3 regions of the Brachybacterium kimchii genome follow, and region 3 is predicted to be linked to each of the others. Evidence: predicted binding sites of a transcription regulator. Region 3 holds the regulator's gene; each other region holds the start of a gene.
The links. The regulator HrcA, encoded in region 3, represses chaperone genes, less so after heat shock. The targets are predictions, from matches to a motif close to TTNGCACTCGNNNNNNNCGAGTGCNAA.
Positions count from the first base shown of each region.

Region 1: groL (chaperonin GroEL) is a predicted target of HrcA. The motif match lies at 2,866-2,892, and genes of this name have one in related genera.
Region 2: groES (co-chaperone GroES) is a predicted target of HrcA. The motif match lies at 4,191-4,217, and genes of this name have one in related genera.

Region 1 is NZ_CP097218.1:4,075,999-4,083,221, forward strand. Features, by position in the region: gene treS (maltose alpha-D-glucosyltransferase) at 1-904, opposite strand, end outside; gene M4486_RS18520 (uracil-DNA glycosylase) at 986-1,666, opposite strand; gene M4486_RS18525 (DUF3263 domain-containing protein) at 1,766-2,062, shown strand; gene M4486_RS18530 (LytR C-terminal domain-containing protein) at 2,132-2,698, shown strand; gene groL (chaperonin GroEL) at 3,077-4,714, shown strand; gene M4486_RS18540 (energy-coupling factor transporter transmembrane component T family protein) at 4,848-5,681, opposite strand; gene M4486_RS18545 (ABC transporter ATP-binding protein) at 5,678-7,223, opposite strand, start outside.
Region 2 is NZ_CP097218.1:4,160,508-4,167,730, forward strand. Features, by position in the region: gene M4486_RS18895 (ABC transporter ATP-binding protein) at 1-1,029, shown strand, start outside; gene M4486_RS18900 (ABC transporter family substrate-binding protein) at 1,226-2,959, shown strand; gene M4486_RS18905 (metallophosphoesterase family protein) at 3,223-4,116, shown strand; gene groES (co-chaperone GroES) at 4,374-4,670, shown strand; gene groL (chaperonin GroEL) at 4,674-6,263, shown strand; gene M4486_RS18920 (hypothetical protein) at 6,523-7,209, shown strand; gene M4486_RS18925 (pseudouridine synthase) at 7,209-7,223, shown strand, end outside.
Region 3 is NZ_CP097218.1:746,859-754,081, forward strand. Features, by position in the region: gene hemW (radical SAM family heme chaperone HemW) at 1-956, shown strand, start outside; gene M4486_RS03375 (iron chaperone) at 1,042-1,425, shown strand; gene M4486_RS03380 (DUF4870 domain-containing protein) at 1,533-2,657, opposite strand; gene M4486_RS03385 (DUF3097 domain-containing protein) at 2,808-3,698, opposite strand; gene hrcA (heat-inducible transcriptional repressor HrcA) at 3,781-4,809, shown strand; gene dnaJ (molecular chaperone DnaJ) at 4,886-6,016, shown strand; gene M4486_RS03400 (16S rRNA (uracil(1498)-N(3))-methyltransferase) at 6,043-6,843, shown strand; gene M4486_RS03405 (ABC transporter ATP-binding protein) at 7,066-7,223, shown strand, end outside.

The DNA.
Region 1 (7,223 bases), 960 kb from region 3:
TCTGGCGCGCGCTGCCCTCCCGCAGCGCGTAGAACAGGCGCGGCATCACGGGGAAGTGGAAGCACATGTGGCATTCGGGATCCTCGGGGGTGCCGAAGTACTCCACGACGTCCTCGGGCCACTGGTTGGCCTCGGCGATGATCACGCGGCCCGGCCAGCTCTCGTCCACGAAGCGGCGCAGATCGGCGAGGAAGGCGTGGGTCGCCGGGAGGTTCTCGCCGTCGGTCCCCTCCTCCTCGAAGAGGTAGGGGATGGCGTCGGCCCGGAAGCCGTCCACGCCCTTGTCCAGCCAGAAGCGGACCACGTCGAGCATCGCCTCGCGCACCGCGGGGTTCTCGAAGTTCAGGTCCGGCTGGTGGGAGAAGAAGCGGTGCCAGAAGAACTGGCGGCGGACCGGGTCGAACGACCAGTTCGACTCCTCCGTGTCCACGAAGATGATTCGTGCCTCGCGGTACTTCTCGTCCGTGTCCGACCAGACGTAGAAGTCGCCGTACGGCCCCTCCGGGTCGGCGCGGGACTCGAGGAACCACGGATGCTTGTCCGAGGTGTGGTTCATCGGCAGGTCGATGATCACGCGGATCCCCCGGCGGTGGGCCTCGGAGACCAGGCGCTCGAAGTCGGTGATGGAGCCGAAGTCCGGCAGCACCGCGCCGTAGTCGGAGATGTCGTACCCGCCGTCCCGCAGAGGGGAGGCGAAGAAGGGCGGCAGCCACAGGCAGTCGATGCCCAGCCACTGCAGGTAGTCCAGGCGCTCGATGAGGCCCGTGAAGTCGCCCGTGCCGTCGCCGTTGCCGTCGGCGAAGCCGCGCACCAGCACCTCGTAGAACACGGCCTTGCGGTACCAGTGGGGGTCGTAGTCGACCCCGGGGCCCTGCGGTGTGAACTGGGCGGGGTTCAGTGCCATCGCGCGATCCTCCGGAGTGACGCCGATCGGGTCGTCCCACAGTAGGCGGGACGGTGCCGCGGCGCCATGCCTCCGGTGGCGTCAGTCCCGCACGACCCGCCAGTCGATCGGCTCCGCCCCCTGCTGCTCCAGCAGGGCGTTCGCGCGGGAGAAGGGACGGGACCCGAAGAATCCGCGCGAGGCCGAGAGCGGGCTCGGGTGCGGGGACGTGATGCAGGGCGTCGGCGACAGCATCGGCTGCAGGCTCTGCGCGTCGCGGCCCCACAGGATCGCCACCAGCGGGCCGCCGCGGTCGGCCAGGGCGCGGATCGCCGCCTCCGTGACCGCCTCCCAGCCCTTCCCTCGATGCGAGGCGGGGCTGCCGGGCTGCACCGTGAGCACCCTGTTCAGCAGGAGCACGCCCTGGTCCTGCCAGGCGCTGAGGTCGCCGTGCGGCGCGGCGGCGATCCCCAGGTCCTCCTGCATCTCCTTGAAGATGTTCTGCAGGCTGCGGGGGAGCGGCCGCACGTGCTCCTCGACCGCGAAGGACAGCCCGATCGGGTGGCCGGGCGTGGGGTACGGGTCCTGGCCCACGATGAGCACGCGCACGTCGGCGAGCGGCCGCGTGAAGGCGCGCAGCACGTTCTGGCCCGTCGGCAGGTATCCGCGCCCGGACTCCGTCTCGGCGCGCAGGAAGTCGCCCATCTGATGGATCGCCGGTTCGACGGGGGAGAGGGCCTCGGCCCAGTCGGGGGCGATGGTCTCGGCGAGGGGGCGCGGCATGGGGCAAGTCTGGCATGCGGAGCGGGGGAGCCAGGGCGGGTCGACGGGTCCCCGGCGCGCCGGGACGGACGGCCCGGCGAGCGACCGTAGGGTGGACCCATGCCCGCCCCCGCCGACGTCCCCGCCGAGAACTCCGCCGAGCTCACCGAGCTCGACGAGAGCGCGGAGCTCACGGCGCAGGAGCGCGCGATCCTCGCGATGGAGGAGCGGACCTTCCGGTACGTCGGCGCGAAGGAGCGTCGGATCCGTGAGGAGCTCGCTCTCACCCCGACCGCCTATTTCGTGCGGCTGAACGCGCTGCTCGACCGGCCCGAGGCGCTGCGCGCCGCGCCCGCCCTGGTGCACAGGCTTCGCGCCCGGCGCGTGAGCGCGAGCGACGCCGGCCACGCCGCCTGAGCCGCGCCGCCGCCCGCGCACCGCGCGTGGCTCCCCGCTCCGTCGGCCCGGAGCTGGTTCAATGGGTCCGTGGCAGATTCCGAGTACCCCTACCCTCCGGACCAGTTCGACGAGGAGGCGACCGAGGTCGCCTACCACGGCGCGCATCGCGCCGAGGAGTCGTTCTGGCGCCAGAACCTCGTCTACCTGATCATCATCGCCGTCGCGGTGGTGGTCCTGCTCGTGCTGCTGTTCACCATCGGCGGGCTCGGGAAGTCGGGGGACGACCGCGCCGAGTCGCCCACCACGGCCGCGAGCTCGCAGGACGACTCGTCGAAGAGCGATGACTCCTCCGACGGCGGCGGCGAGGAGCAGGCCGAGCCCGACAAGTCGACCCCCGTGCTCGTGATGAACGCCGGCGGGATCTCCGGCATGGCCGGCGCCTGGGAGAAGTCCCTGACGGACGCCGGCTGGACGAAGGTCGGCATCGGCACCGCCGACAACGTCCAGCAGGAGAGCGTCGTCTTCTACCGCGACGACGAGGACAAGGCCTCTGCGCAGGCCCTGGCCGACGAGGTCGGCGCGGGCGACGCCCGCCAGAGCGACGAGTACGACAACCGCATCACCTTCGTCGCCGTCGAGCAGCCCGAGGGCTGAGGACTCCGAGGAGTCTCGCCGGGCGCTGCCGACGAGCGCGCCGAACGGACGATGCGAGCAGGCACCGCATGAGGGGCCGGTCACCGGGGTACGGTGGCCGGCCCCTCGTGCGTGCCAGGGGCTCGCAGGTGCGAGGGATGCGCCGACGGCGGAATCCGTGGGAGGGGTTAGCACTCCGAGGGGGAGAGTGCTTATGATGATCTGGCACTCGACGCCGACGAGTGACAGCGTCCGGAAGGGCGCGATCGTCGGCGGAGAGCCAGGAGCATTCCGGCCCCGTGAGGGACCCGGCGCCGCGTGACGTGAACACGGCGCCTGGTGCCGTCCGTCGCGGGCACAGGGTCGGGTGGACACCACGGATACGGGAGAGATTCCACAATGGCCAAGCTCATCGCATACGACGAGGAGGCCCGGCGCGGTCTCGAGCGCGGGATGAACCAGCTCGCCGACGCCGTCAAGGTCACCCTCGGCCCCAAGGGTCGCAACGTCGTCCTCGAGAAGTCGTGGGGCGCACCGACCATCACCAACGACGGCGTCTCCATCGCCAAGGAGATCGAGCTCGACGACCCGTACGAGAAGATCGGCGCGGAGCTCGTCAAGGAGGTCGCCAAGAAGACCGACGACATCGCGGGCGACGGCACCACCACCGCCACCGTCCTCGCCCAGGCCCTCGTCAAGGAGGGCCTGCGCAATGTCGCCGCAGGCGCCAACCCCATCGCTCTCAAGCGCGGCATCGACAAGGCCGTCGCCGCGGTCTCCGAGACCCTGCTCTCGCAGGCCAAGGAGATCGAGACCAAGGAGCAGATCGCCCACACCGCCGGCATCTCGGCGGCCGACCCGGCCATCGGCGAGCTCATCGCCGAGGCCCTCGACAAGGTCGGCAAGGAGGGCGTGATCACGGTCGAGGAGTCCAACACCATGGGCCTCGAGCTGGAGCTCACCGAGGGCATGCGCTTCGACAAGGGCTACCTCTCGCCCTACTTCGTCACCGACGCCGAGCGCCAGGAGGCGGTCCTCGAGGACCCGTACATCCTCCTGATGAACTCGAAGATCTCGAACGTCAAGGACCTGCTGCCGCTGCTGGAGAAGGTCATCCAGGCCGGCAAGCCGCTCGCGATCCTCTCCGAGGACGTCGAGGGCGAGGCCCTCGCGGTCCTCGTCGTCAACAAGCTCAAGGGCTCCTTCAAGTCCGTCGCGGTCAAGGCCCCCGGCTTCGGCGACCGCCGCAAGGCGATGCTCGAGGACATGGCGATCCTCACCGGCGGCCAGGTCATCTCCGAGGAGGTCGGCCTCAAGCTCGAGACCGCGGGCCTCGAGCTGCTCGGCCAGGCGCGCAAGGTCGTTGTCACCAAGGACGAGACCACCATCGTCGAGGGCGCGGGCGAGGCCGACCGGATCGCCGGTCGCGTCAAGCAGATCCGCACCGAGATCGAGAACTCCGACTCGGACTACGACCGCGAGAAGCTCCAGGAGCGTCTGGCGAAGCTGGCCGGCGGCGTGGCCGTCATCAAGGCCGGCGCCGCGACCGAGGTCGAGCTCAAGGAGCGCAAGCACCGCATCGAGGACGCCGTGCGCAACGCGAAGGCGGCCGTCGAGGAGGGCGTCGTCGCCGGTGGCGGCGTCGCGCTGCTGCAGGCGGGCAAGGACACCTTCGCCAAGCTCGCGCTCGAGGGCGACGAGGCGACCGGTGCGGGCATCGTGTCCGTCGGCATCGAGGCCCCGCTCAAGCAGATCGCCGTGAACGCCGGCCTCGAGGGCGGCGTCGTCGCGGAGAAGGTCAAGAACCTGCCGATCGGCCAGGGCCTGAACGCCGCCTCCGGCGAGTACGAGGACCTGCTGACCGCGGGCATCATCGACCCGGTCAAGGTCACCCGCTCTGCGCTGCAGAACGCGGCCTCGATCGCCGGTCTGTTCCTCACCACCGAGGCCGTCGTGGCCGACAAGCCGGAGCCCGAGGCCCCGGCTGCCGGCGGCGGCGACATGGGCGGCATGGGAGGCATGGGCGGCATGATGTGATCCGCCGCCGGGCAGCTGCCCGGTGGTGATCGCCTCAGCGATCGCGAACGCTTCATCGCACGGCGCGGCCGCGTGATCTTCATGGTCACGCGGCCGCGCTGCTGTGTGCGCGGGCGATGCCCGTCGGCCGTGATCAGGCCTCGAACGGGTTCCAGTAGCGCCCGCCGTCGACGACGACCATGACGATCGAGGCGGCGACCACCGCGAGTGCGCCCAGGATCGTGCTCCAGTCCCTCAGGCGCATCGGCTTCACGTCGTACCAGGTGCGGTGGCGTCCGCGGCCGAAGCCGCGCAGCTCCATGGCGCTGGAGACCGTCTCGATGCGGTCCAGGGAGCCCAGCAGCAGGGGCATGAGCGTCGACACCACATTGCGCACGCGCGTGACCAGCCCGACCTTCCGCGAGATATCGAGACCACGGGCCTGCTGCGCCTGGGAGATCGTGCGCATCTCGCGCTGGATGTCCGGGATGAAGCGCAGCGCGAGGGAGACGGCGAAGGCCACCTTGTACGGGACGCCGATGCGGTGCAGGGACGAGGCGAACTCGGGCGGACGCGTCGTCGCCACGAACAGCAGCACCGCCGGCAGCATCGCGAAGTACTTGAGGGTGACGGCGAGCTGGTAGAACAGCTGCTCCTGCGTGAGGTCCCAGCGCCCGGGCCCCTGGACGACCACGTGCCGGGCGCCCAGCAGCTCGCTGCCGTAGCCGGGTGCGAACACGAAGATCAGCAGGTTGTTGAGCGCCATGAAGGTGAGGATGATCCACAGCACCGTCGCCAGATCGCGCAGCCGGACCCGCGAGAGCGCCCAGCCGATCAGCGACAGCACCCCGAGCGCCGCCAGGAAGCGCACGTCGAAGCTGATCATCGCCGCGAGCACCATCGCGATCGTGAGCACGAGCTTCGCGGTGCCCGTGAGGGTGTGCAGCAGTCCGGGCCGCTCGACGTACTCGAGGAGGGGAGCGGTCATCGCGCATCCTCCCCGGAGGCCGTGGGGAGAGCGCGCTCGGCGCGGTCCGCGGCCACGAAGCGGTGGACCAGCGCGATCGGGTCGGGGATCCCGCAGCGCCGGGCGAGGGTGAACAGGCCCGTGACCACGAGGTCCGCGCGCTCGGCGAGGAACTCGTCGGTGAGCACGGCGGCGGGATCCGTGTCGGCGAGGAGCTCGCCGCCGGAGATCACGAGCACCCGGTCGGTGTACTCGAGGGCGAGGTGCATGTCGTGCGTGATCAGCACGATCGTGGTGCCCTCCGCGTGGATCCGCGCGAGGAAGTCCATGAACTCGCTGTAGTGGGCGAAGTCCTGCCCGGCCGTCGGCTCGTCGAGGATCAGGATCTCCGGCTCGAGCGCGAGCACGCAGGCGATGCTCAGCCGCTTCCTCTGCCCGTGACTGAGGGCCGAGACCGGCCAGGAGCGCATCGGCCGCAGGTCCGTCACCTCGAGCACCCGCGCCGTGCGCCGCTCGATCTCCTCGGCGTCGAGGCCGCGTGCTCGCAGGCCGAGGCGGATCTCCTCCTCGAGCAGGGGCTGGGAGAGCATCTGGCCGGGCTCCTGGAGGACGAAGCCCACGTGCGCTCCGTGCTCGGCCAGCGGCCAGGAGGCGGCGTCGGCCCCTCCGATCCGCACGACGCCTTCGGTGGCCTTCTCGAAACCGCTGATCACGCGCGCGAGCGTCGACTTCCCGGCGCCGTTGGAGCCGATCACGCCGAGCATCTCGCCGCGGCGGATCCGGGCCGTGACGCCTCGCAGCGCGCGGACGTCGGCCGAGGCGCCGGGGCGGCGCAGGATCGCGCCGACGTGCTCGAGGTCCAGGGCCGGGAGCGCGTCGTGGGACGTGGGCTGGGCAGCGGTCGCGGTGTGCCGGGACTGCCCGGGCGTCGCGCTCTCAACCCAGGTGCGCACGGCCTCCCTCTGCGCGGACGAGAGCTCCATGCGGGGAAGGTCCGCCGGATGCTGGTCCGCGGTGACCGGGGCGCCCGCGAGGCGCAGCGCCTCGACGTGCAGCGGAGGGCGGATGCCGTGCTCGCGCAGGAGCGGTGAGGCGAGCAGCTCGTCGGGCGGGAGATCGGCGACGATGCGGCCCTCGTCCATGAGGACGATCCGGTCCAGAGGCCGGTGCAGGAGATCCTCGAGCCGGTGCTCGACGACGATGATCGTGCGCCCCTGCTCGCGGTGCAGGTCGTCGATGAGCTCGACGGCCGCGCGGCCGGCCGCGGGGTCGAGCATCGCGAGCGGCTCGTCGAACAGGAGCATCTCGACGTCGTCGACGAGCACGCCGGCGATCGCGACTCGCTGCTTCTGCCCGCCGGAGAGCTGCTGCGGGGAGGCGTCGAGGTGGTCGGCGATGCCTGCGGCCCGCGCGGCCCCGGCCACGCGGCCGGGCATCTGCGCGTGCGGGACCTGCTGGTTCTCGAGGCTGAAGGCCACGTCCTCGGCGACGGTCAGGCCCACGAACTGACCGGAGGAGTCCTGCAGCACCGTGCCCACGCGCCGCGAGGTCTCGATGATCGGA
Region 2 (7,223 bases), 870 kb from region 3:
CCGCGCGAGCAGTACACGCGGAACCTCCTCTCGGCCGTCCCTCGGATCGATCAGGGCGCCGAGGGCGGCAGCGTCGCCGGGGCGGCGATGCGAAAGGTCGCCGAGGTGGCCGCCTCGGAGGACTCCCGTCCGCGGGAGGCCCGACCCGCCGTGCTCGAGGTCGAGGACCTCCACCGCATCTACCCGATCACCAAGGGTGCCGTGGTGCGCCGCAAGGTGGGCGAGCAGCGCGCGGTCGACGGCATCTCCTTCGACATCCGCGAGGGCGAGTGCATGGCCCTGGTGGGGGAGTCGGGTTGCGGCAAGACCACCACGCTGATGGAGATCATGCAGCTGCGCACGCCGCAGCAGGGCGAGATCCGCATCGACGGACGGCCCACGGGTTCGCTCAGCCGAAAGGAGCGGGCGAAGCTGCGCTCCGAGGTCACCCTGGTCTTCCAGGATCCGATGGCCTCGTTGGACCCCCGCATGCCCATCGGCGACATCCTCAAGGAGCCCATGCGGGTCCAGGGGTACAGCGCGAAGAAGATGAACGAACGGGTGGACTGGCTGCTCAAGACGGTCGAGCTGAAGCCCGAGCACGCCTCGCGGTACCCCACGGAGTTCTCCGGCGGTCAGCGCCAGCGCGTGGGTGTGGCCCGTGCCCTCGCCTGCGATCCGAAGCTCATCATCCTGGACGAGCCGACGTCGGCCTTGGACGTGACCGTGCAGGCGGGCGTGCTCGCCCTGCTCGCAGACCTCAAGACCCGCCTGGGCGTGTCCTACCTCTTCGTCTCGCACGATCTCTCGGTGGTCCGGCACATCTCCGACCGCATCTCCGTGATGCGCAAGGGGCAGATCGTCGAGTCCGGGCCGACGGAGCGCGTCTTCGACGATCCGCAGCACGAGTACACCAAGGAGCTGCTGGCGGCCGTGCCGATCCCGGATCCCCGGATCGCGCGCACGCGCGGTCGGAACGTGATCGACGAACAGGCGTTCCAGGGGCAGGGACACGGTGGCGTCGGGACCGGGAGCCTGTCCACCTCGTGAGGTCCGTCCGCGCCTGGGCGGTGCCCCGCGTGTAGAACGTTGCGAATGGATAACACCCTGTTCAGATGCACGACGTCGTGACCTACCGTTCGTATGCTGGTCACACCTTGTGCACCACGTCACGTCGGCCATCGGAGGTCGGAGCGGACGCCGAGGGGGATTTGACGAGCCGCCCCGAAAGGATCGGGGTGCGCGCATGAAGGAGAGACATATGCGATTCACGCGGCGTTCCATGCTCGGCGCAACTGCGCTGTCCGTGACCGGTGTGGCCCTCGTGGGCTGCAGCCAGGACAACGGCCAGGGCGGCGGGTCCGGTGGGAGCGGTGATGGCGAGGCCATCGCGGCCGACTCCAACGACATGAACCCGAAGGATCGCGGCGAGCTGGGCGAGGGCGGCGCGCTGCGTCTGTCCAACAACGCGTTCCCCGCGAACTGGAACTCCTTCCACGTCGACGGAGCGGAGGCGAACACCTCGGAGATGATGGCGCTCGTGTACCCCTCCCTCATCAAGGCCGATGCCAAGGGCGAGGTCTCCGCCAATCCGCAGTACACCAAGCGCATCGAGCTCACTTCTGAGGACCCGCAGGTCGTCGAGGTGGAGCTGAACCCCGACATGAAGTGGTCGGACGGTACCCCGATCGACTTCAAGTCGATCGAGAACGTGATCACGATCCAGAGCGGCAAGGACGAGGATTACCAGGTCGCGTCGACCGAGGGGTACACGCTCATCGACAAGGTCGAGCAGGGAGACAGCGAGCTGATCGCCAAGATCACCTTCAAGGAGAAGTACGCGGACTGGATGGGTCTGATCTCCGTCATGCCGGACTCCCTCGCGGAATCCGCGAAGGCGTACAACGAGGGATGGCTCAAGGAGCCGAAGGTCACCGCCGGTCCCTTCAAGGTGGGCAAGATCGATGCGGCGAACAAGACGGTCCTCCTGGAGCCGGATGACAACTGGTGGGGAGACAAGCCGCTCCTCGACCAGGTCCTCTTCACGACCATCGAAGACCCCTCCGCCTCGGCGACCTCCTTCCAGAATGGTCAGCTGGACGCGCTCAACACCACGGTCCCCGCCCAGTACTCCGTCGTGAAGCCGATGATCGGCAACGGTGCGACACTGCGGAAGTCCGCCGGGCCGGACTGGACCCACCTGACCCTGAACGGATCGAAGGGCCGCCCGCTGTCGGACCAGAAGGTGCGTCAGGCCTTCTTCCGGGCCATCGATCGCGAGGAGGTCTTCCTCTCGGTGAACTCCACGATGCCGTACCCGAAGAACCCCGAGCAGCTCAACAACCGCCTCCTGATGACCAACCAGGAGGGGTACAAGGACAACTCGGGGGATTACGGCAAGTACGATCCCGACGCGGCCAAGAAGCTGCTCGAGGAAGCGGGCTACAAGCTCGAGGGCGAGAAGGCCATGAAGGACGGCAAGCAGCTCGAGCTGACGTACGTCTACAACGACGGCTCGAAGACTAATGAGGCCGTGGTGCCCGTGGTCCAGGAGCAGCTCAAGGCCGTGGGTATCAACATGAAGGTGCAGAAGGTCCCGCCGACAGACCTGTTCTCGAAGTACATCGGCGCCCAGGAGTTCGACATCACGCTGTTCGGCTGGGTCGGCAACCCGTTCCTCTCCAGCGGCGACTCGATCTGGAAGACCAAGGGCGGTCAGAACTTCGGCAAGATCGGTAACGACGCGACCGACAAGGTCATCGATCAGGCCGCCGTCGAGACCGACGACGCCAAGCGCCTCGATCTGATCAACCAGGCCGATGCGGGGCTGTGGGAGCTGGCCGGCACGCTCCCGCTGTGGCAGTCCTACGACTTCTACGTCCAGAACGACGACCTGGCGAACTTCGGGGCCAAGGGGTTCGCTGACATCGACTGGACCCTCGTCGGCTACGTGAAGGATTCCGACAAGCTCAAGGGCTGATCGCGCTCCTCGCCCAGGGCCGTCTCGCAACCGTGCGGGGCGGCCCTGCGTCGTGTGCGGCGCTGGGGCATGCGAAGGCCTCCCCAACAGGGGAGAGCGGAGGACATGCGCGCGCTGATCGCCACGGGCCGCGCGCTCGATCACCTGGATGACCGCGGGCCGCGCCCTCGCAGTACTCATGTTCCTCGCCCTCAGGGTGCTCGGGCGCCACGGGTGAGCCACGACGGGCCCGTTCCGTCGGCATCCCCTCGTAGGCTGGCGGCATGCGCATCCTGCAGCTGACGGACACCCATCTCTACGGGGACCCCGCCTCCCGCCACTACGACCGCATCGACACCGCCGCCGCCCTGCGCGCGGTTCTCGCGCGCGTGCGCGGGATGGAGGGTGTGGACGTCGTGGTCCACACGGGCGACGCCTCGGACGACGGCAGCGTCGCGAGCTACCGCCTGCTGCACGAGCTCGTCGACCCCTTCGCGGCATCGCTCGGTGCGCCGCTCGTGGTGACGATGGGCAACCACGACGTCCCCGCCGCGTACGCCGAGGTCGCGGGCCCCGGAGACCACGGGGGCCCCTGGCAGGACCGGGTCCGCGCGCTGCCCCGTGGCGGGCGCGTGATCGTCCTGGACTCGAGCGTCCCGGGCGCCGGCTACGGGCACCTCGACCCCGAGCAGCTGGAGTGGCTGCGGGAGGTCCTCGCCGCACCGGCCGCCAGTGGTGCGCCCGCCGGGGGAGAGGCGGACGGGCCGACGGTCCTCGCGATCCACCACCCGCCGCTCGTCGGCGCGACGCCGCTGCTGCGGGGCCTGGACCTCGACGGCCTCGACGCGCTCGCCGACGTCCTCGCGGGCAGCGACGTGCGCGCGATCCTGTCCGGCCACTACCACCACCCGATGACGGGGAGCATCGCCGGCATCCCCGTGCTCGTCGGCCCCGGTATCACCAACGTCGTCGACCCTCTCGCCGCCGGCGGTGTCGAGCGGGCCGGGGCGCGCTCGGGCGCGCAGCTCGTGGAGATCGACGCCCCCGGGGCCCCGGGCGTCCGCGCCACGAGCGCCGAGTGGGCCAGCGGCGGCGACACCCTCGAGGATCCCGAGCGGCCCGTCTACGAGTTCGGGCCCGACGTCGTCGCGCAGATCCTCCGCGCCGCCGGGCGCTGAGCCCGCTCCGTGCCGGCCCGCCGCCGCCCCGGCCGACCTCGCTCTCGGCCCACGGCGAACAGCCGTCCCGAGGGTTAGCACTCGTGTTGCGCGAGTGCCAGAGCGGGTTCTAGAGTGGCGTCGTTGGCAGTCATCGGCCGAGAGTGCCAGATGGCCGCCGCGACCGGGTTCCCCCGGGTCGGCACCGCGACGACGACCAGGACCGGGAACCCGTCCAGAACTCACGTCGAGTCTTAGAACACGAAGGAGTGAGCCGCATGTCGGTCTCCATCAAGCCCCTCGAGGATCGCGTCGTCGTCCAGCCCACCGAGGCTGAGCAGACCACCGCGTCCGGTCTCGTCATCCCGGACACCGCCCAGGAGAAGCCCCAGGAGGGCACCGTCGTCGCCGTCGGCGAGGGCCGTTTCGACGACAAGGGCCAGCGCATCCCGCTGGACGTCAAGGTCGGCGACAAGGTCGTCTACTCGAAGTACGGCGGCACCGAGCTGAAGTACTCCGGCGAGGAGTACCTGATCCTGGGCTCCCGCGACATCCTCGCGATCGTCGAGGCCTGATCCATGGCCAAGGAGATCATCTACGACGAGGAAGCGCGCCGCGCCCTCGAGCGCGGGGTCGACAAGCTCGCCGACACCGTCAAGGTGACGCTCGGCCCCAAGGGCCGCAACGTCGTCCTCGACAAGAAGTGGGGCGCGCCCACCATCACGAACGATGGTGTGACCATCGCCCGCGAGGTCGAGCTCGAGGATCCCTACGAGAACCTCGGCGCGCAGCTCGCGAAGGAGGTGTCCACCAAGACGAACGACGTCGCCGGTGACGGCACCACCACCGCGACCGTGCTCGCCCAGGCGCTCGTGCACGAGGGCCTGCGCAACGTCGCCTCCGGCGCCGCTCCCTCCGCGCTCAAGCGCGGCATGGAGTCCGCGGTCGAGGCCGTCTCCGCGCAGCTCGGCGAGGTCGCCATCGAGATCGAGGGCAAGGACCAGATCGCCGATGTCGCCGCCATCTCGAGCCAGGACCGCGAGATCGGCGAGCTGCTCGCCGAGGCCTTCGACAAGGTCGGCAAGGACGGCGTCATCACCGTGGAGGAGTCCTCCACCACGGCGATGGAGCTGGACTTCACCGAGGGCATGCAGTTCGACAAGGGCTACATCTCCCCGCACTTCGTGACCGACGCGGACCGCCAGGAGGTCGTCCTCGAGGACGCCTACGTCCTGCTCAACCAGGGGAAGATCTCGGCCGTGGCCGACATCCTGCCGCTGCTCGAGAAGGTCGTCGAGTCCGGCAAGCCGCTGTTCATCATCTCGGAGGACGTCGACGGCGAGGCCCTGTCCACGCTCGTCGTGAACAAGCTGCGCGGCGCCTTCAAGGGCGCGGCCGTGAAGGCCCCGGCCTTCGGCGACCGCCGCAAGGCCATGCTCCAGGACATCGCGGTGCTCACCGGCGCCCAGGTCGTCACCCCCGATCTCGGCCTGGACCTCAAGTCCGTGGGCACCGAGGTGCTGGGCCACGCCGGCCGTGTCGTCGTCACCAAGGACACCACCACCATCGTGGGCGGTGCCGGTGACGACCAGGCGGTCGCGGACCGGGTCGCGCAGATCCGCTCCGAGATCGAGGCCACCGACTCCGACTGGGACCGCGAGAAGCTCCAGGAGCGCCTCGCGAAGCTCGCCGGCGGCGTGTCCGTCATCAAGGTGGGCGCCCACACGGAGGTCGAGCTCAAGGAGAAGAAGATGCGCATCGAGGACGCGGTCTCCGCGACTCGTGCGGCCATCGAGGAGGGCATCGTGGCGGGCGGCGGCAGCGCGCTCGTGCAGGCGTCCTCCGTCCTCTCCGAGCAGCTGGGCCTGGCGGGCGACGAGGCCGTCGGCGCACGCGCCGTCGCCAAGGCGCTCGTCGAGCCGCTGCGCTGGATCGCCGAGAACGCGGGCCTCGAGGGCTACGTCGTCGTCGAGAAGGTCAAGGACGCCGAGGTCGGCCACGGCCTCGACGCCGCGACCGGCGAGTACGTCGACCTCGTGAAGGCCGGCATCATCGACCCGGTGAAGGTCACCCGCAGCGCCCTGCGCAACGCGGCCTCCATCGCCGCGCTGGTGCTGACCACCGAGACCCTCGTGGTCGAGAAGAAGGACGAGGACGAGGACGACTGAGTCCCCTCCCGCCCCTCGATCGCGGCGCCCCGTCGGAGTCCCTCCGGCGGGGCGCCGCGCTGTCCGGTGCCGGGCGATCACCGGACCGGGAGGAGCCGTCCCCGCGCGGTGCGCGACGCGATGCGGAGTGCTCCCAGGGACGGGGGAGCGGGACCCTAGAATCAGAACCCGTCGGCGCGTCGGCAGTGCACCCCAGCATGCCGTCGCCACGCACGCATCATGCACGCCGCAGGCACGGAGCAGGAACGAAGGGAGCGCCGTGGACCCCATCAGCTCGGACGCCCCCGAGGCGATGCCCGAGCGCGTCTACGGGCCCGCCGCGAGCGGCGTCGTCGGCACCCTCATCACCGCAGCGCTCTGCGCCGGCGTGCTCGAGTTCCTCGTGCTCACGAGCTTCCTGGGCCAGCACCTGTGGCACGACGCGCGCCTCGGCCACGACGCCGTCTTCACCCTCCCGCTGCTGATCTGGGTGATCGTGCTGGTGGTGACCATCGGGTGGGCCCTGCGCACCCTCACCATCTGGCTGCAGGTCGACGAGCACGGCTTCCGCCTGCGCGGCCTGTGCCGCCGCACCCGCACCGCGGACTGGGACGAGGTGGGCAGCGTGGTCGCGATCCGCGACATCAGGCGCCCCGGCCGTGCCGCCGAGCTGCTCGACTCCGGATCCATGTTCGACGCCCTCGAGCTGCTGCGGCCCGACGGCACGCGCCTCGCCGTCGTCTCCGGCCGCGTGTTCGGCCCCCGCGCCCAGCTCGAGACGCTGCGCCGCGCCCGCGGCGCCGGAGTGCCCATCGAGCAGATCGAGTCCATCGGCGTCGAGGAGCTGCGCCGCACCCACCGTGACTGGATCTCCCTCGCCGAGGCCCACCCGAACCTGCTGCTCGCGATGCTCGTGCTCTTCTACATCGCCCACAACGCGGTGACCTTCGCGATCTGGGGCCTGTGATGGGCCGCGCCGCC
Region 3 (7,223 bases):
CCACGGTGTTCTTCGGCGGCGGCACGCCCACCCTGCTGCCCGCCGACGATCTCGTCGCGATGCTCTCCCATCTGCGCTCCCTCGTGCCCTTCGCGCCGGACGTCGAGGTCACGACCGAGGCGAACCCGGACTCGGTCACGCCCGAGTCGCTGCGCACCCTCGTCGAGGGCGGCATCACCCGTGTCTCCTTCGGCATGCAGTCCGCGGTGCGCAGCGTGCTCGCGACGCTGGACCGCACACATGATCCCGAGCGGGTCCCGCAGGCCGTCGCCTGGGCGAAGGAGGCGGGGCTCTCGGTGAGCCTCGATCTGATCTACGGGACGCCGGGGGAGACCGTCGCCGACGTCGAGACGTCGGTGCGCGCGGCCCTGGCCTGCGACGTCGACCATCTCTCCGCCTACTCGCTGATCATCGAGGGGAACACGGCGATGGCCCGTCGGCTGCGCCACGGCGAGATCTCCGAGCCCGATCCGGACGACATGGCCGACAAGTACGAGCTCATCGACGACCTCACCAGCGCACACGGTCTGCAGTGGTACGAGGTCTCGAACTTCGCGCGCACCACCGCCGAGCGCTGCCGGCACAACCTCGCCTACTGGCGCGGTGCGGACTGGTGGGGGATCGGCCCCGGCGCGCACCGGCATCGACGCGGCATGCGGGCCTGGAACGTCAAGCACCCCAGCCGCTACGCGGGGCTCCTGGCCCAGGGCGTCCTTCCCGTCCAGGAGTCCGAGCAGCTGAGCGCGCAGGATCGCCTCCTGGAGCGGATCATGCTCGAGCTGCGCATCGCAGACGGGCTCCCCGTCCAGGAGGTCCCCGCGCAGACCCGCGGGATGCTCGCCGTCCACCGCGATCGCGGTCACCTCGATCCGGACGCCCTCGCCGAGGGCCGGGCGGTGCTCACGCGCGAGGGCCGCCTGCTGGCCGACGCCGTCATCCGCGACCTCGTGCCCTGACGTCAAGGACTCCAGCGCCGCGTCCTCCGGGTGCGGATGCACGGGATCCCGTGCACGGGCGCAGGGCCGGTGCCAGACTGCTGGCATGACCGCGCGCACCGGGAAGCCGAAGACCGTCGACGAGTACTTCGCCGGGCTGGACGGCCCCGCCCTCGAGCTCGCCCAGCAGCTGCGCGAGCTCGCGCGCGAGGTCGTCCCCGAGGCGAGCGAGCAGCTGAAGTGGGGCAACATCGCCTGGGTGCATCCGCAGGGCATGATCCTGTTCGTGGTCAGCACCCACGCGAAGCACGCGAACGCGGCCTTCACGCCCAGCACCCGCGAGGCCTTCGATGCGCAGCTGGAGGACTTCGAGACCGGCAAGGGCACCGTGAAGCTCCCGTACGGACGGCGGATCCCGGTCGACCTGCTGCGCGAGATGATGCGCCACCGTCTCCGCGAGTACGAGGTGGACGGCGTCACCTGGAGGTAGGGGACGTCAGCACCGACATCGTGCGGACGACGGGAGGGCCCGGGATCATCCAGATGATCCCGGGCCCTCCCGTCGTCCGATGCGGGGACCGCTCGCGCGGCCCCGGCTCACTTCACCAGGCGGATGTTCATCGGGTAGTTCCACCACTGGCGGTCGTTCGCCTTCACGGCGCCGATGATCGCGAAGATGATGTGCAGGACCGCGGGGACGGCGACCACCACGAAGAGGAACGAGAGGATCCCCAGGGAGATCAGGGCGAGGATCCCGCACACGATCGTCAGCACGATCTCCGCGATGACCACGGCGATCGCCGCGTTCAGGGCCTCGGCCGCGTTGAACCGGATGAAGCGGTTGCGGTCCTTGAAGACCAGGAAGATGATCAGCGGTCCGAGCCAGCCCAGCGTGCCGAAGCTGACGACGTACCCGATCACCACGGCGAGCTGCGCCAGCATCGACCACAGCTTCACGTCGGACTCGGCCGCTGGCTGGCCGGTCAGCGGCCCCGTGAACACGCCCTTGATGTGCGGAGGGGGAGTGTTCGACCAGTCGCCCGCGGAGGCCTGGCCCGGGATCTGCTGGTAGGCGCCCTGCTGCCCACTCGCACCCTGCGGGTATCCGGTGTTCTGCGCGTACCCGGAGTTCTCCTGGTATCCGCCCTGCCCATCGGCGGGGTTCGGGTGAGCCGCGCCCTGGGGGCCGGCCTGCCCGGAGCTCTGCGCGGGCCCGCCGTGGCCGTAGCCGTAGCCGCTCTGCTCACCGCTCGGAGCCGCGCCCGCGGCGGACGACGGCGCCGCCTCGCCCGCGCCGTACGGATTGGCCTGCCCAGAGGGGGAGGCCTGCCCGTACGGAGTGGCCTGCCCGTAGGGCGATGCCTGGCCGTAGGGCGACGCCTGGCCGTAGGGCGACGCCTGATCGTACGCCGAGGACTCGTCGGACGCCGTCGCCGGATCCGGAGCCGGTCCCCAGGTCGGGTCCGATGCCTGCCCGTCGTCCGTCGGACGCGGAGCGGAGAACTCGTTCTCCACGGCGTAGGCCCCGCCCTCGTCGACGGTCGCGCCGTCTGCGGCGATGCTCTCTGCGGTCGCACTGCCGCCGGGCGCATCCGTCCCCTCGGCGCCGGGGGCGCCCTCGGGTGCGGCGTCGGCCTGTGGGCGGCCGGCAGTCCACGCGCTCTCGTCCGTGCCCTCCTGCGTCGGCCGATACGGGTCGACGGGTCCGTTGTTCTCGCTCATGGGATCGCTCCTCGTCCGGTTCGATCGCTCCGCAGCGCGGTCGCGCAGGCCGAGCGGGTTCACGTGCGCCACGAGCCTATCGGGCGGATCACGGCCGCGCGCGGGGGAGTTCCGCGGCGTCCCCCGGGGGAAAGCCCCCGATCGCCGGGCTCAGGACTCGGTGGTCACCCAGTCGATGAGCTCCTCGATGCGTCCGGAGAGGGTCGGCTCGACGTCGGCGTAGGAGCGGACCGTCAAGAGGATCCGCTGCCAGCCCTCGGCGATGTCGGCCTGCTCGGCGTGCGGCCAGCCGAGCGCCCGCAGCGTCCCCACCTTGATGTCGGTGCCGCGGGGCACGTGGGGCCATGCCTTGAGTCCGACGCGCGCGGGGCGCACGGCCTGCCAGACGTCGACGTACGGGTGGCCCAGGATCAGCACGTTCCCGCGCGCCCCGGGAAGCCGCATGGTCTCCTCGGCCAGCCGCGTCTCCTTCGAGCCCTTGACGAGGTGGTCGACGAGCACGCCCAGGCGCCGGCCCGGGCCGGGGGCGAAGTCGCGCACGCGTTCGGCGAGGTTGTCCGCCCCGTCGAGCATCTCGACGACGACGCCCTCGATGCGCAGGTCGTGGCCCCACACCTTCTGCACCAGCTCGGCGTCGTGCTTGCCCTCGACCCAGATCCGCGAGGCGCGGGCCGTGCGGGCCTTCGCGCCCTGCACGTAGACGGAGCCGGAGGCCGAGCGCTGCCGGGCGGGAGCGGCGGCCGCGGCGCGCTGCGGCGGGACCAGGCGCACAGGTCTGCCGTCGATCATGAAGCCGGGGCCCATCGGGAAGCCGCGGCGCCGGCCGCGTCCGTCCTCGAGCTCGACGACGAGCTCGCCGGCGATCTTCTCGAGGCGCACGATCGCGCCGGTGAAGCCCGAGGACGCCTCCTCGACGACGAGATCCCGCTGCGCGGGCACATCGGCGGCCTGCGGGGCGCGGCGGTGGTGGGAGGGCGCGGGCGAGGAGAGGACGTCCTGGCCGTAGCGGTCGGGGAAGGATCGCGGTGACACGGCCGACACCGTACACCGGTGGCGAACGCCTCTCGTGGAGCGGCGTCGGTGACGCGTAGGATTGGCACTCGGAAGCGAACAGTGCCAGCGCATGGGAGGTGAGCACGTGGAGGAGCGCAGGCTGCAGATCCTGGGCGCGATCGTCGAGGACTACGTCGCCACCCGCGAGCCCGTGGGCTCGAAATCCCTGCTGGACCGCCACGATCTGGGGGTCTCGGCGGCGACGGTCCGCAACGACATGTCGCTGCTCGAGGAGGAGGGGCTGATCACCCAGCCCCACACCTCCGCCGGTCGCGTGCCCACCGACAAGGGCTACCGCGCCTTCGTCGACCACGTCGCCGCGATCAAGCCGCTGTCCTCGCCGGAGAAGCGGGCGATCCGCTCCTTCCTCGACGACGCCGGCGATCTCGACGAGCTGCTGACGCGCACCGTCCGTCTGCTCGCCCAGCTCACCCACCAGGTCGCCCTCGTGCAGTATCCGGCGGTGCGACAGGCCCGGGTGCGCCACGTCGAGCTCGTGAAGGTGGCCGACGCGCTCCTGCTCGTCGTCCTCATCACCGAGTCCGGTCAGGTCGACCAGCGCACCATCCCGCTCCTCGCGGGACGCTCCGCCGAGTTCGACACGGACTTCTACGCGGACCTGCGCGCGCGCATGAACCAGGCGGTCGTCGGCCGCGAGGTCACCGACCTCCACGGGCCGCTCGCCGAGCTCGTCACCCGCAGCCCCGCCGCGGTCCAGGAGGCGTGCCGCGAGGTCGTCGACGCCCTGCTGGGGCTCGCCGACAGCCGCACCGAGGACCGCATCATCATGGCCGGGGCCGCGAACCTCGCGCGCTCGGCCGGGGACTTCACCACGCAGGTCGAGCCCCTCCTGGACGTGCTCGAGGAGCAGCTCGTGCTGCTGCGCCTGCTGGGCTCGATGCGCGCAGAGCCCGGAGCCGTCGAGGTCCGCATCGGCCAGGAGATCCCCGAGCACGCGCTCACCCAGGCGTCCCTCGTGGGCGCCGGGTACCGTGACGGCTCGCACCTGGCGATCCTGGGCCCCACCAGGATGGACTACGTGACCGGGATCTCGACCGTCCAGGCCCTCGCGCGCTACGTCTCCCGCTTCCTGGGCTGATGCTCGTCCCCGAGATGAGGCACCCGACGCTTCTGCCCGCGCCCCACCGAACCACCGCCACAGCAAGGACCCCTTCGTGAACGACGACTACTACGAGCTGCTCGGCGTCAGCCGCGAGGCCTCGACCGACGAGATCAAGAAGGCCTACCGCAAGCTCGCCCGCACCCTGCACCCGGACGTCAACCCCGACCCCGAGGCGCAGGAGAAGTTCAAGCGGGTCTCCCAGGCCTACGAGACCCTCTCGAACCCCGACCGGCGTCGCCAGTACGACATGGGCGGCGGCCCTGGCATGGGCGGGTTCCCCGGCGGGGCGTCCTTCGACTTCTCGGACATCTTCGACATGTTCGCCGGCGCCTCGGGCATGCGCGGCCGCGGACAGGGCCCCACCCCGCGCCGGCGCCGCGGAGGCGACGTGCTGCGGCGCACCGAGGTGAGCCTGCGCGACGTCGTCTTCGGCACCGAGCAGGACGTCACCTTCCGCACCGCCGTCACCTGCGACCGCTGCCAGGGCTCCTGCTGCGAGCCCGGCACGAGCCCCACCCGCTGCACCAACTGCAGCGGCAGCGGCCATGTCCAGCGCGTCGCCCAGTCGCTGCTCGGCCAGATGGTGACGATGGCGCCCTGCCCCGTCTGCGGCGGCCACGGCGACGTCATCGAATCCCCCTGCACCCAGTGCTCCGGCCACGGCCGCACCCCCAGCGAGCGCACGGTCACCGTGCGCATCCCGGCGGGCGTCGAGGACGGCACCCGCATCCAGCTGCGCGGTGAGGGAGAGGTCGGTGAGGCCGGCGGCCCCGCGGGCGACCTCTTCGTCGAGCTCTCCGTCGCCGAGCACGACGTCTTCGTGCGCGAGGGCTCGGACCTGGTCACCCGTCTGCGGATCCCGATGACCGCCGCCGCGCTCGGCGCGAGCATCCCCCTGGAGACCTTCGACGGCGAGCGCACAGTGGAGATCCAGGCGGGCAGCCAGCCCGACGAGGAGATCGTCCTCAAGGGCCTCGGCGTCACCCCGCTGCGCCGCAGCACCCGCGGCGACATCCGCGTCGAGCTCGACGTGCAGATCCCCACCCGGCTCGACGACGACCAGCGCGAGCTGCTCGAGAAGCTCGCGAGCGTCCGCGACGAGGAGAAGCCCGCCGCCACGTCCGGCCGGCGCGGATCCCACGGCGTGTTCGGCAAGCTGCGCGATCGCCTCCGCGAGCGCTGAGACCCGATCCGCCGAGGAGCCCCGCCGTGCCCGACACCCCCGCCGCCTTCCTGGTGCTCGACGACGCCCTCGCCGCGCTCTGCGAGGGCTCGATGTACGACCTCGCGGGCGAGGAGGGCAGGCATGCGGCGAAGGTCGCGCGCATCCGCGCGGGGGAGCGGATCCTGCTGAGCGACGCGGCCGGCCGTCAGGCCCGCGCCGAGGTGACCGAGGCGCGCAAGGAGGAGCTGACCCTGCGTCTGCTCGAGGCCCCCTCGGATCAGGTGACCCGCACCCCGCGCCTGTCCCTCGTGCAGGCGCTGGCCACCGGCGGACGCGACGAGCAGGCGATCGAGTCGGCGACCGAGCTGGGCGTGGACCGGGTGACGCCCTGGATCGCGCACCGCTCGGTGTCCGTCTGGAAGGGCGAGAAGCTGCGCAAGGGGCGTGCGCGCTGGGAGAACACCGTGCGTGCGGCCGTCAAGCAGTGCCGCCGGCGCGGGATCCCTGTGGTCGACGACGCGCGGACCAGCCCCCAGCTCGTCGAGGATCTGCGTGCGCGCTCCGCGGCGGGCGCCCTGCTCCTCGTGCTGCACGAGCAGGAGTCGGTGGGGCTCATGGGACTCGCCGAGGAGCTGCGCGCCCTGCGCGCCGACGAGGTGCCTGCCGCTGTGCCCGAGATCGTGGTGGTCGTCGGCCCCGAGGGCGGCATCTCCCCGGAGGAGCTCGCGCAGTTGAAGGAGGCCGGGGCGCGATCCGTGCTGCTGGGCCCCGAGGTGCTGCGCTCCTCGACCGCGGGCCCCGCGGCCCTCTCCGTGATCAGCGCACTCATCGGCCGCTGGGGCTGAGAGCGGCCCTCTGAGCGGGCTCGATGTGTGGCCCGAACCCGGGGCACGCACCGAATGTCCTTGTGTGCTGGGTCACGCCATGGAAACCTAGCGACCCATGTCGCTGCGCGCCGCTCCGTCCCTCCCCTCCTCGATGATCCGGCGCATCGTGATCCCACCGGGCGTCCCGCTGTCGACGGGATCGGGGACCGACGGCGGAGCGGCGGCCGGGATGCTCCGCGGATGATCCGCGCCGAGCACCTCGTCAAGGAGTTCTCCCGGCCCGCGCGCGTCGAGGGGCCCCTGTCCTCGGTGCGCTCGCTGTTCAGCACGCGCCGCGTCCTCACCCGCGCGGTCGACGACATCTCGCTGCGGATCGACGACGGCGAGATCGTCGGCTA